DNA from 3 places in the Rhodococcus sp. Q1 genome. Region 3 is predicted to be linked to each of the others. Evidence: riboswitches for the same ligand, from Rfam matches in the RefSeq annotation. Region 3 holds a riboswitch; each other region holds the start of a gene.

Evidence for each region. Region 3 has a riboswitch for S-adenosylmethionine ahead of EQ874_RS07985 (homoserine O-acetyltransferase). Riboswitches for the same ligand answer to the same signal wherever they lie in the genome.
Region 1: it holds a riboswitch for S-adenosylmethionine, as region 3 does, so the genes downstream of both, EQ874_RS17005 (ABC transporter substrate-binding protein) here and EQ874_RS07985 (homoserine O-acetyltransferase) in region 3, are expected to answer to the same signal.
Region 2: it holds a riboswitch for S-adenosylmethionine, as region 3 does, so the genes downstream of both, EQ874_RS15580 (aminotransferase class V-fold PLP-dependent enzyme) here and EQ874_RS07985 (homoserine O-acetyltransferase) in region 3, are expected to answer to the same signal.

Annotation. Positions count from the first base shown of each region.
Region 1 is NZ_SDMJ01000005.1:273,194-277,399, forward strand. It holds gene EQ874_RS17000 (ABC transporter permease) at 1-372, opposite strand, end outside; gene EQ874_RS17005 (ABC transporter substrate-binding protein) at 376-2,004, opposite strand; SAM riboswitch class I at 2,202-2,297, opposite strand; gene EQ874_RS17010 (LLM class flavin-dependent oxidoreductase) at 2,378-3,424, opposite strand; gene EQ874_RS17015 (GNAT family N-acetyltransferase) at 3,421-3,927, opposite strand; gene EQ874_RS17020 (FAD-dependent oxidoreductase) at 3,924-4,206, opposite strand, start outside.
Region 2 is NZ_SDMJ01000004.1:700,931-705,136, reverse strand. It holds gene EQ874_RS15585 (Pls/PosA family non-ribosomal peptide synthetase) at 1-1,924, opposite strand, end outside; SAM riboswitch class IV at 2,069-2,186, shown strand; gene EQ874_RS15580 (aminotransferase class V-fold PLP-dependent enzyme) at 2,255-3,568, shown strand; gene EQ874_RS15575 (hypothetical protein) at 3,777-4,206, shown strand, end outside.
Region 3 is NZ_SDMJ01000002.1:669,223-673,428, reverse strand. It holds gene EQ874_RS08000 (wax ester/triacylglycerol synthase domain-containing protein) at 1-14, shown strand, start outside; gene EQ874_RS07995 (bifunctional methylenetetrahydrofolate dehydrogenase/methenyltetrahydrofolate cyclohydrolase) at 20-874, shown strand; gene EQ874_RS07990 (DUF3017 domain-containing protein) at 900-1,184, shown strand; gene EQ874_RS07985 (homoserine O-acetyltransferase) at 1,181-2,308, opposite strand; SAM riboswitch class IV at 2,443-2,554, opposite strand; gene EQ874_RS07980 (NADP-dependent isocitrate dehydrogenase) at 2,823-4,040, shown strand; gene EQ874_RS07975 (hypothetical protein) at 4,189-4,206, shown strand, end outside.

The sequences.
Region 1 (4,206 bases), on a different contig from region 3:
CGCGAGGAAGGCGACCGCCGTGCCGAACACCAGGGCGAACACCAGGGCGGTGCCCGCCAGGACGAGGGTGCTCGGCAGGGCGGCGGCAATTGCGTCGGTCACCTGCTGTCCGGTGGAGATGGACATGCCGAAGTCACCTCGGACCGCGTTGCTCAGCGCGTTCCAGTACTGCACCGCGACGGGCTGGTCGAGTCCGTACCGCGCCTGGAGCTGTTCGATCGCGGCGGCGTCGACCGGTGTTCCGGCATCGGCACCGGCGGCGATGGAGACCGGATCGGAGGGCAGCAGGAACAGGACCGCGAACGACACCGTGAACGCCGCCCACAGCACCCCCACGGCCTGGAGCACACGGAAACCGAGATAGCGCAGCATGATCTACTCGCTCAGCCAGGTGTCGAAGAACTGCAGTCGTGCCGACGCCTCGAACTTCAGGTCGGCGACGTTCGGTCCGGCACCGATCGCCTGCGACAGTTCGACCGTCGGGATCCACAGCCCGTTGTCGAGGACGAGCTGCTGCGCCCGGCCGATGAGCTCGGCACGTGCGGCCGGGTCGGTCGTGGACAGCTGCTGGGCGAGCACGTCGTCGAGATCCGGAATGGGATTGCGCTGGTTGAGGTTCCGCCCGTCGAGCCCGAATGCCGTGCGCAGGATGTCGCCGTCGGCCCGGGTGCTGTTGTAGTAGGACGCCTCGTAGTCGCCGGCATTCTGGCGTGCGGTGTTCTCCGGAGTGGAGACGAGATCGAGCTGCAGGTCGATTCCCACCGCCCGCAGCTGTTGCTGCACCAGTTCGAGAATGGCCTGGTTGCCGGCGAACACCGAGCTGAACAGCACGGGGAAGCTCAGGCGCTGCCCGTCCTTGACTCGGATGCCGTCGGGACCGGGCGCCCAGCCGGCCTCGCCGAGGATCTGCTCGGCCTTCGCCGGGTCGTAGGTGACGTCGGCGAGCTCGACGTAACCGGGGGTCGCGGAGGCGAGAGTGCTGGTGGCCGGGCGGAAGTCCGGTCCGAGGACCGTGTCGACCAGTTCCTGCCGGTCGATCGCCGGGACGAGCGCGCTGCGCACGGCCGGGTCGGTGAGGACACCGCGGCTCACGTTGGGTTGGAAACCGAACGGGATGCCCGGATTCGGGGTGGTCAGGATGCGGCCGCCGGCCCCTTCGATCTGCGGGGCGTCCTGCGGCAGCGCATCCGAGATGGCGTCGAGCTGACCCGAGGCGAGCGATCCGGTGCGGACACCCGATTCAGGGACGATCGTGAACTCGATCCGGTCGAGGTAGGCGTCGCCGTCGTGTCCGAAGGCCTCCGAACCCCACGAATAGCCCGTGCGTTTGACGAGGGTGGCGGACTTGTCCTGCTGGTAGTCCTCGTACACGAACGGGCCGGTGCCGGACAGGTCGCCGGCGCAACGTTCCTCCGCGCTCTTCGCGGTGTCGGCCTCCGAGAGCAGGCCGAGCTGATGACTTGCTGTGGCCTGCAGGAACGGCGCGTTCGGCACGGAGAAGTCGATCTGCGCCGTGCGGTCGTCGACGACCGTGGTGCCGGCATATCCTGCGAGATACCCGACGGCCTGCGGCGCCTTCACCCCTCCGAGGCTGTTCACGATCGCGTCGAAGTTCTTCTTCACGGAGTCCGCGGTCAGTGGAGTTCCGTCGCTGAAGGTCACACCCTCCTTCAGGCGGAAGGTGAACTGCGTGCCGTCGGCATTCGATTCCCAGCTCTCGGCGAGCCACGGCACGATCTCGCCTGTCCCGGGATCCTGGTCGGTGAGCGAGTCGACGACCTGCCGGGCGACGTAGATGGTCTGGTTGCTGGCGGCCTGCGCGGGATCGGCGCAGGTGGGTGGGACCGACAACCCGTACCGCAGGGTGCCACCGGCCTGCGGATCGCCGGTGGGCTCCGAGTTCGCCACGGCGCCGGTGCCGCACGCGGTGAGGGCAGCGCCCAGTACGGCGGTGGCGGCGGCCGTGACGACGAACCGGGACGCGGAGGAGGACGAGATGGACAACGACGGGCTCCGTGATCTGGACAGGGCTCCGGCGGCATCACCGTGTGGATGCCGCCCGGCGGGCGGGGATGTCGTCCCTGGGGAACGGGGGGTTCAGCGCGGATCTCGGCCGCAACGACACCTGGCGGCGCAGTGCCGGCACAGATCGACGTGGATGCGTTCCCACGCCCCCACCAGACCTTCGTTCGTCATCTTCTCCTCCATCGGTCCCGGCGGTAGCACCCTCACCTGCCCACGGCAGGGGGTTGCTGCGACGTCGTCGAGCCGGGTCTCTCGGTCGCTCTGGATGGTTCGTTACGCGAGGTTACGGAGCCACGGGGCTCGGGCACACCGTTTTTTTCACCACGATCGAAACGGTTCCGACGCCGCCGGCTCAGGCGGTGACGGCATCGCGGTGCGGTATCGCCGCACGCAGTGCCGGCGCGACCTCCGCCTGGAACAGTTCGAGGCTCGCCCGCTGTTCGGCCGCCGAGAACCCGCCGCGGTCGGCGGTCACGTGCGTGACCTCGTGACCGAACCGCTCGTGGTAGCGGAGCACCTTGTCGATCACCTGCTGCGGGCTCCCGATGAGTGCGGAGCTGCGTTCGACGAAGTCCTCGACGGTCTCGAAGACGACGGGAAGTCCCGTCTCCCGGGAGAATTCGAGTCGTTGCTCGAACTGGGTCCGGTAGGCGTCGATCGCTTCCTGCGAGGTCGGCGCGACGTACAGTCCGGCCGTCCCCGCACCCACCCGCGCCTCGGCGGGGTCGTGGCCGTAGGCCGCCCATCGTTCGCGGTAGTGGTCGATGAGCTCGGCGTAGGGCTCGATCGGGTTGGTGACGTTGGCAGAGAAGATCGGATCGCCGTAGCGGGCTGCGAGATCGACGGATTCGCGGCTGGTGGCGCTGCCGTGCCAGATGGCCAGACGGTGTTGCAGTGGCCGGGGCACGGTGACGGCGTCGGTGAGCGACGGCCGGAACCGACCCTCCCACGTGACCGTCTCGTTCTCCCACAGTGCCCGGAACAGCTCGTAACCCTCACGGTTGCGGTCCCACTGGTCGTCGGGCGTGACGTGGAACAGGTCGGCCTGGGCGGTGCCGTTGCCCTTGCCGATCATCAGCTGCAGGCGCCCACCCGACAGGTTGTCGAGTGTGGAGTAGTCCTCGAACGCCCGGACGGGATCGAGCAGACTCAGAGTCGTGACCCCGGTCCACAATTCGAGGGTGCTGGTCCGCGCCGCGATGTTGGCCAGGACGACGGGAGGCGACGAGGCGAGGAACGGCTTCTCGTGCCGCTCGCCCACCGCGAATCCTTCGAATCCGAGTTGTTCGGCGAGCACGGCGGTGTCGACGACCTCCCGGATCCGTTCGGACGGGGACAGCCACTCCCCCGTCACGGGGTCGGGATGGTGGGTGATGAGACTGAGCAGCAGGAACTTCACGCGGAGGCCACCTTTCGGACCAGGAATTTCTCGAAGGGATGCGGGCCGATCTCCTCGGCGGGTCGCCGGGGATCGAACAGGGCGGTGTACCCGGCCGCGAGATACAGCGCGACGGCCTCCGGTTGTCGCCAACCGGTCGTCAGATAGATGCGGGTGTACCCGCGACGTAAGGCCTCGGCCTCGAGTTCGGCGACCACGATGCGGCCGAGACCACGGCGCCGATGGTCTTTCGACGTCCAGATCCGCTTGAGTTCGGCGGTGCTCTCGTCGTAGCGCTGGAAGGCTCCGCCTGCGACCGGCACTTCGACCTCGACGAGGACGAGCAGGGCACCGTCGGGTGGCGCGAACCGGTCCTCCGGATAGCCGACGAGACTCTCGTACTGCTCCTCGAAGGAGTGCTCGTAACGGGTGCTGTACTCGACCGCGAGTTCTTCGAGCAGCGGTGCGGCCAGGGGATCGTCCTGCCGCACCGCCCGCACGTCGAGTCTGCCGGTCCCGGTCACGAGACCACCGCCGGCTGTCGTGCTCCGAACCGGAACGGTTCGGGGCTGGTGGCGGTGCCGTCGGCGAGGTCGGCGACGAGTTCGCCGATGGCGGGCGCGAACTTGAATCCGTGTCCGGAGAATCCGGCGGCGACGGTGACGGCACCGACGCGGTCGACGACGAAGTTCGAGTCCGGCGTCGTCGTGTACAGGCAGGTGTCCACCCGTGCACTCTCGGCGTCCACGCCGGGGAGCCAGGTCCGGGCGTAGGCGACGAGTCGGCGGACACCGTCCGGGTCC
Region 2 (4,206 bases), on a different contig from region 3:
TGACGGTCCACGGCACGTCGACGACGAGCGCGATGACGTTGTTCAGTATCGCCAGCCAGGTCACCCACTGCAGTCCGGTGAGGGTGGTGAGGACGCCGGTCGCCGCGATCTGGGCGAACTGGGCGAGGCGGGGCACCGGGGCGACCTCTCGTGGTGCCGCAGCTTCCGTCGGTGCGAGTTCGTCGAGATGGACCGCGAGCGATCCGAGCCGGGGATGGTCGTACAGCTCCGCGACCGTCATCTCCGGATACCTGCTGCGCAGCGCCGTCACGAGCTGTGCCGCGGCGAGGGAGCCACCGCCGAGTTCGAAGAAGTCGTCGTCGACGCCCTCGATTCGGACACCGAGGATGTCGGTCCACAATTCGGCGACCCATTCGGCGGTGGGATCGAGTCCGAGCGCCTCCACCGAGTCGGCGTCGGCGCCCGGCAGCGGCCACGGCAGGGCGTTGCGGTCGACCTTGCCGGATGTGCGGGTGGGGAGTTCGTCGACGAGCGCGAGTCGCGGAACGAGCGCGGCGGGGAGTTGCTCGGACAGCAGGTCGTGGGCGGACGCGATGTCGAAGTCCGGATCGGTGGAGGCGATGTACCCCACGAGGATCGGGTGTCCCGCAGCGGTCCTGCGCACCGCGCACGCACCACCGGCCACACCGGGCAGGTTCTGCAGCGCGTTGTCGACCTCGCCGAGTTCGATGCGGCGTCCACCGATCTTGACCTGGTCGTCGGCGCGTCCCTGGAACAGCAGTCCCTCGCGGTCGAGGGTGACGAGATCGCCGCTGCGATAGGCGCGCTCCCAGCCGAGCGTGGGCATCGGAGCGTACTTCTCGGCATCCTTCGCCGGATCGAGATAGCGCGCGAGGCCGACACCGCCGATGACGAGTTCGCCGGTCGCGCCCTCCTCGACGGGGTTGCCGTCGGCGTCCACCACGGCGAGATCCCAGCCGTCGAGCGGCAGCCCGATGCGGACCGGCCCGGTGCCGTCCATCAGCGAGGCGCAGGCCACGACCGTGGCCTCGGTAGGGCCGTAGGTGTTCCACACCTCCCGTCCCGGAACGGCGAGACGCTCCACGAGATCGGGTGGGCAGGCCTCACCGCCGAAGATGAGCAGGCGCACCGCCTCGAGTGCTTCGGCCGGCCACATCGCCGCGAGCGTGGGCACGGTGGAGACGACGGTGATGTTGCGCGAGACGAGCCACGGTCCGAGATCCATGCCGGAGCGGACGAGCGCGCGGGGTGCCGGAACCAGGCAGGCGCCGTGCCGCCAGGCGAGCCACATCTCCTCGCACGACGCGTCGAAAGCCACCGACAGGCCGGCCAGGACCCGGTCGCCGGGGCCGAGTGGCGCTGCCCGGCAGAACATCCGTGCCTCCGCGTCGACGAAGGCCGCCGCATTGCGGTGGGTGACGGCGACACCCTTCGGTGTCCCGGTCGAACCCGAGGTGAAGATGATCCACGCGTCGTCGTCGAGGTTCGGCCCCCGCACGGCCGGGCTGCCCGGCGGGACGGCCGTACCCGGCCCGATGCCCTCGTCGGTGACGATGGCGGTGACCTGTGCTTCCGAGAACACGAGTTCGGCGCGCTCGTCGGGGTCGTCAGCGTCGACGGGCACGTATGCGGCGCCCGCGGCGAGAATCGAGAGAATCGTCACATACAGATCGGTGCGCCCGGACGTCATGCGCACGCCGACCCTGTCGCCGGCACCGACACCCGCGTCGTTCAACGCGTAGGCGCCGGCGATCACCGCCTCGACGAGTTCGGCGTATTCGAGGACCGTGGTGCCGTCGTCGAGGGCAGGGGCGTCCGGATGTGCCTCGGCGGTGCTCCGCAGCAGGTCGACGAGGGTGCGTGCAGGCGGAGCGTGCGACGCGCGGAGGAATTCGTCCGGAATGGGGGACGGGCCGACGGGGGTCGAGGATATGGCTGGCAACTCCGCGGGTCCTTCTGCTCGATGGATCCTCCGGTTATCTCACGTCCGGGTGGACAACAGGTGAACGTTCGGTGCGCGGAACGTGTGTCGGCATCGTGCGATACGGGTTGACACGGCTCGATCGTCCTGTCATTGTCTTCGCCAGGTCATGAGTACCAGCGTCAAGCCCCGGCTCGCTGGTCGGCAACCCTCCAACCGCGGTGGGGTGCTCCGGGTGACGACCGGGCCGTGAATCCACCACCGGACACGGCAAGCGCGGACTCCGCCGGCGACGAGAACTCTCCGTCGTAGGCGTCACCGGCGGGTCCCTGAGTACACGAGGGATTTGTCATGACTGTTGTAGCCTCCACCACCTGCATTGCTCCGTTCGCCACCGTGTCCGGCTGTGACTCGCAGGTTCCGCTTGTCCAGGGTGGCACCTGCACCTACGCGAACTTCGACTACGCGGCGAGCGCACCGGCACTGTCCGCCGTCACCGACCGCCTCACGGAACTGCTGCCCTTCTACGCGAGCGTGCACCGCGGTGCCGGATACGCCTCGCGGATCAGCACCACCGCCTACGAGGACGCTCGCACCTCCGTGTCGCGCTTCGTCGGCGCGGACGACGACCAGGTCGTCGTCTTCACGCGCAACACCACCGATTCGCTGAACCTGCTTGCGAGTGCCGTGCCCGGCGATGTCGTCGTGCTCGACATCGAACATCACGCGAATCTGCTGCCGTGGAAGAACTCCCGCATCGTCGAGGCGGCAGATACCGTCTCGGAGACGGTGTGGCGCCTCGCAGTCGAACTCCAGCGCGCCCCCGCGGCCCTGCTCGCCGTCACCGGTGCCTCCAACGTCACCGGCGAGGTGCTGCCCATCGCCGAGCTCGCCGAACTCGCCCACGCCTCCGGCGCGCGGATCCTCGTCGACGGCGCGCAGCTCGTGCCCCACCGCCGCGTCGATCTCGCGTCGCTCGGTGTGGACTACCTCGCGTTCTCCGGTCACAAGCTGTACGCGCCGTTCGGTGCGGGAGCGCTCGTCGGCCGACGCGACTGGCTCGACGCCGCCGAGCCGTACCTCGCCGGAGGCGGTGCGGTGCGCGAGGTACGCCTCGACCACACCGAATGGGCCTGCGCCCCTGCGCGTCACGAGGCCGGCACCCCCAACGTGCTCGGTGCCGCCACCCTCGCCGCCGCATGCGATGCGCTTGCCGGTTTCGACTCCGACGCGGTCACCCGTCACGAGGAGGCCCTGTGCTCCCTGCTCGTCGACGGCCTGGACGCCATCGACGGCGTGGAAGTGCTTCGGCTGTGGAACGATTCGGCCGACAGCGTCGGAATCGTCACTTTCACGATCGAGGGCTACGAGCCCGGTCACGTCGCGTCCTATCTGTCCGCCGAGCACGGCATCGGTGTCCGTGACGGACGATTCTGCGCCCACCCGCTGCTCGCGCGGGTCGGTCGCGCCGGCGGTGCCGTCCGGGCGTCGCTCGGACTCGGCAGCTCGTCCGACGACGTCGAACGGCTCCTCGGAGCGCTGCGTTCGCTGGTCGAGAACGGGCCGTCGTGGGTGCACGCGAAGACCGACGGCGTGTGGAACCCCTCGCCGGAGACGCGCCCCGGTCTCGGGGCGACCGACGGCGACGCATCTCCGTGCGTCTAGCGGTCGACAATTCCCCACAGGGTCAGTAGGGTAATTCACATGGAACGGATGAGGGCGATCGCCGCGGCACGCTGGTGCTGTCGCCATGTCGACCTCTGCCGTACGGCATCGGGAATCTGTTCGGACTGAAGGTCTTCTCCCTCGAAGTCTTCCGGCTCACAGGCCGATTTCTCCGTGCCGCTCCGCGGCCCGTACCGAGAGGCATCCCATGCCCGTCGCATCCACCGTCACCCCTGTATCCGCAGATCCGGCCACCGCAGACCCGGCCGTCGTCGAGTCCGCCGCCATCCGGGCGTTGCGTATCGCCGTCGAACTCGCCGGTCACTCCGGACCCGACTACTGGGCCGACCTGACCCTGGGGCGTGCCGGCGATCCGCCGCTCGACCTCAGCGCCGATGCACCCAACGTCGTGCGGGTGCGTGCCGCCGACCTGCGTGAGGCCGGAAAGCTGCGCGACCGCATCCGTGCGGAGGCCGCCGAGGAGGGCCGCGAGCCCGATTCGGTCACCGTGCTCGTCGACGTCGAGGTCGTCCTCGCGTCCGATGCCCGCACCGCCCGTACCCGACGCACCCGTCCGGAAGCCACCCGCGGGGAGGCCGACACGTTGTCGTACGTCGGAACGCCGCACGGTCTCGCCG
Region 3 (4,206 bases):
GCCTGGAAGAATGAGCGATGTGACTGCGACGATCCTGGACGGCAAAGCAACCCGCGACGAAATCTTCGAGGACCTGAAGGTCCGCGTGGAAGCACTGAAGGACAAGGGCGTCACGCCCGGCCTCGGGACGATCCTCGTCGGAGACGATCCGGGATCCGCGGCCTACGTGCGCGGCAAGCACAACGACTGCGCGAAGGTCGGCATCACGTCGATCCGCAAGGATCTGCCTGCCGACATCACCCAGGAGCAGCTGTTCGAGGCGATCGACGAGCTCAACGCCGATCCCGCCTGTACCGGCTACATCGTCCAGCTCCCGCTGCCGAAGCATCTCGACGAGAACGCGGCGCTCGAGCGCATGGATCCGGGCAAGGACGCCGACGGTCTGCACCCGGTCAACCTCGGCCGTCTCGTCCTCGGCAAGGAGGCCCCGCTGCCGTGCACGCCGCGCGGCATCCTCCACCTGCTGCGCCGCTACGACGTGGAGATCGCCGGTGCGCACGTGGTGGTGGTCGGCCGTGGCGTCACCGTCGGTCGCCCGATCGGGCTGCTCCTGACCCGTCGTTCGGAGAATGCGACGGTCACCCTCTGCCACACCGGCACCCGCGACCTCGCCGCCGAGGTGCGTCGCGCCGACATCGTCGTCGCGGCCGCGGGTGTTCCCGGCCTCGTGACGGCCGACATGGTCAAGCCCGGCGCTGCGGTGCTGGACGTGGGCGTCTCCCGCACCGAGGACGGACTGCGCGGCGACGTCGCCGCGGATGTGCGTGAGGTCGCGGGCTTCCTGTCCCCGAACCCCGGCGGTGTCGGCCCGCTCACCCGCGCGTTCCTGCTGAGCAACGTCGTGGAGCGGGCCGAGCAGCTCGCCGCCCGGTAACGGGTCGACAACCCCGGGAGACGAGATGGCTCAGGCTCTGCGATTCACGCGTCTGAACCTGCCGCTGCTCGCGGTCACCCTGGTGATCGCGGCAGCGGTGATCCTGGTGCTCGCCGACCGATGGCGACGCGGAGCGTTCGTCTTCGGCGGCGCGACGATCCTCGCCGGTCTGTTCCGCTGGGTTCTCGACGAAGACAAGGTCGGTGTCCTCGCGGTACGCAGCAAGGGATTCGATGTTGCGTCGATGATGATCGTCGGCGGCATCGTGGTGGCGCTCGCCGCGTCGATCGACCCGCTGGGAACCGACTAACCTTCGGCGAGCTTCATGAGTTCGGCGAGGAGCTTGGCGACCTCGTCGGCCTCGGTGAGGAAGCCGTCGTGTCCGTCGCGCGAGACGAGTACTCGCAGTTCACCCGATCCCGGGAGGAGATCGGCGATCTCCTGCTGCAGGCGCAGCGGGTACAGCCGGTCGGAATCGACGCCGGCAACGATCGTCGGAACCGGGGTGGACCCGAGGGCGGCTTCGACACCGCCGCGTCCGCGCCCGACGTCGTGCCGGTTCATCACGTCGGACAACAGCACGTAGGTACCGGGATCGAAGCGCGCGACGAGTTTGCGCGCCTGGTGTTCGAGATAGCTCTGCACGGCGTACCGGCCGCCTCGCCACGGATCCTCACCGTCCTGGGGGAGATTCCCGAAGCGGGTGTCGAGTTCGAACTCGGTTCGGTAGGTGAGGTGCGCGATGGTCCGGGCAATGGCGAGCCCGGCTTCGGGGCGCCGTCCCGTGTCGTAGTAGTCGCCACCCTGCCAGTCGGGGTCGGCCGTGATGGCCGTGATCTGCGCACTCTGGGTGCCGATCTGGTCGGCGGTGGCGCGGGCGCCGGTGGCGAGGACGAGCGACGCCCGTACGCGCTCGGGATGGGTGATGATCCACTCGAGGGTGCGCATGCCGCCCATCGAACCCCCGGTCACGGCCGCGAGAACGTCGATGCCGAGCTTGTCGAGCAGGGACGCTTCGGCGGCTACCTGATCGCGCACGGTGATCAGGGGAAAGCGGGAACCCCACGCCTTGCCGTCGGGTGCGGTGCTGCCGGGGCCGGTGGTTCCGCGGCAACCGCCGAGGATGTTGGTGGAGACGACGCACCAGCGATCGGTGTCGATGGGCGCGCCGGGGCCGACCATGCCCGACCACCAGCCGGGGGACGGATGATTCGGCCCGGCGGGGCCGGTGACGTGCGAGTCGCCGGTGAGGGCGTGTTCGACGAGCACGACGTTGTCGCGAGCGGGGGACAGCTCACCCCATCTCTGCACGGCGACCGTGACGTTCGGCAGTGTCTCACCGCTCTCGAGGACGAGATCTCCGATGTCGATGTTCTCGAGGCGTCCGTCCGCCGGGGGCAGTTCGACACGACGACGCTCGGTGCCCGCCGTCAAGAGGTGACCGCCTCGACGCTCGGGCAGTGGTGGCAGCGCCGGCTGCGGATGTCGGTCATCGTGTCCTTCCGGCGGTGGTGGGAGGGTCGATCGTGGTTTGCGTGCGACAGCACATCATCATGTCCATCCTCCCGACAGCAGGCTTGTCGGCGGGGGCCCGCCGACCGTGTCCTCACCCGGAGCACCCCACCCCGGTCGGAGGGTTGCCGGCCAGCAAGCCGGGGCTTGACGCTGGCGCTCATGACTATCCGGGCAGTCTAGCGACTCTCCGCCGCAGGGTCTTATGCACCCTCTGAACAGGCCTGACCAGCATGAAAGTTACCGACCGGTAAGGCGCAGGGGTGGGGCGGGGCGCTTTGCGGACGCCACGAATAGCAGTACGCTTGTCATGTTTGGCCGGGGTTCAGGACGTGGACACGGCCATGCTCGCGCACAGCGAGCCGACGGCGATCGCACCCACAAAGTGCGGTCGATTGGGGACCACAGAAACGTCCTAGGAGGACACGAAGCGCATATGTCCAAGATCAAGGTTGAGGGTAAGGTCGTCGAGCTCGACGGCGACGAGATGACCCGCATCATCTGGCAGTTCATCAAAGACAAGCTGATCCACCCGTACCTGGACGTGGATCTCGAGTACTACGACCTCGGCGTGGAACACCGCGACGCCACCGACGATCAGGTGACGATCGACGCGGCGAACGCCATCAAGAAGCACAACGTCGGTGTCAAGTGCGCCACCATCACTCCCGACGAAGCGCGTGTCGAAGAGTTCGGTCTGAAGAAGATGTGGCGGTCGCCCAACGGCACCATCCGTAACATCCTCGGCGGCACCATCTTCCGTGCGCCCATCATCATCTCGAACGTGCCGCGTCTGGTACCGGGCTGGACCAAGCCCGTCATCGTCGGCCGCCACGCGTTCGGCGACCAGTACCGCGCCACCGACTTCAAGGTCGACCGCCCGGGCACCGTCACCATCACCTTCACGCCGGAGGACGGCAGCGAGCCGATCCAGCACGAGGTCTGCCGGATCCCCGAGGACGGCGGCGTCGTCATGGGTATGTACAACTACAAGAAGTCCATCCAGGACTTCGCGCGCGCCTCGCTCTCGTACGGCCTGCAGCGCAACTACCCGGTCTACCTGTCGACCAAGAACACGATCCTGAAGGCCTACGACGGCATGTTCAAGGACGAGTTCCAGCGGATCTACGAGGAAGAGTTCAAGGCGGAGTTCGACGCCGCGGGCCTCACCTACGAGCACCGCCTCATCGACGACATGGTCGCGTCGTCCCTCAAGTGGGAGGGCGGCTACGTCTGGGCCTGCAAGAACTACGACGGCGACGTCCAGTCCGACACCGTTGCCCAGGGCTACGGCTCGCTGGGCCTGATGACCTCCGTCCTGATGACCCCGGACGGCAAGACCGTCGAGGCGGAGGCCGCACACGGCACCGTCACGCGGCACTACCGCCAGCATCAGCAGGGCAAGCCGACGTCGACCAACCCGATCGCGTCGATCTTCGCCTGGACCCGCGGCCTCGAGCACCGCGGCAAGCTGGACAACACCCCCGAGGTCATCGAGTTCGCGCAGCAGCTCGAGGACGTCGTCATCAAGACCGTCGAAGCCGGTCAGATGACCAAGGACCTCGCACTGCTCGTCGGCCCGGAGCAGGGCTGGCTGACCACCGAGGAGTTCCTCGGCGCACTCGACGAGAACCTGCAGAAGGCTCGCGCCTGACCTTCGGCTCGTTTCTCGGCAGCACGAACACGGGACGCCCGCACCGGGCGTCCCGTGTCGTGTTTCCCGAGCACTCCGGGCACGGGTTACCGTTCCGTGTACCACTGTCAGTCGCATCACCGCCGTAGTGCCCGGGAGGAGGACGGCCGTGACCACCACTGGTGCC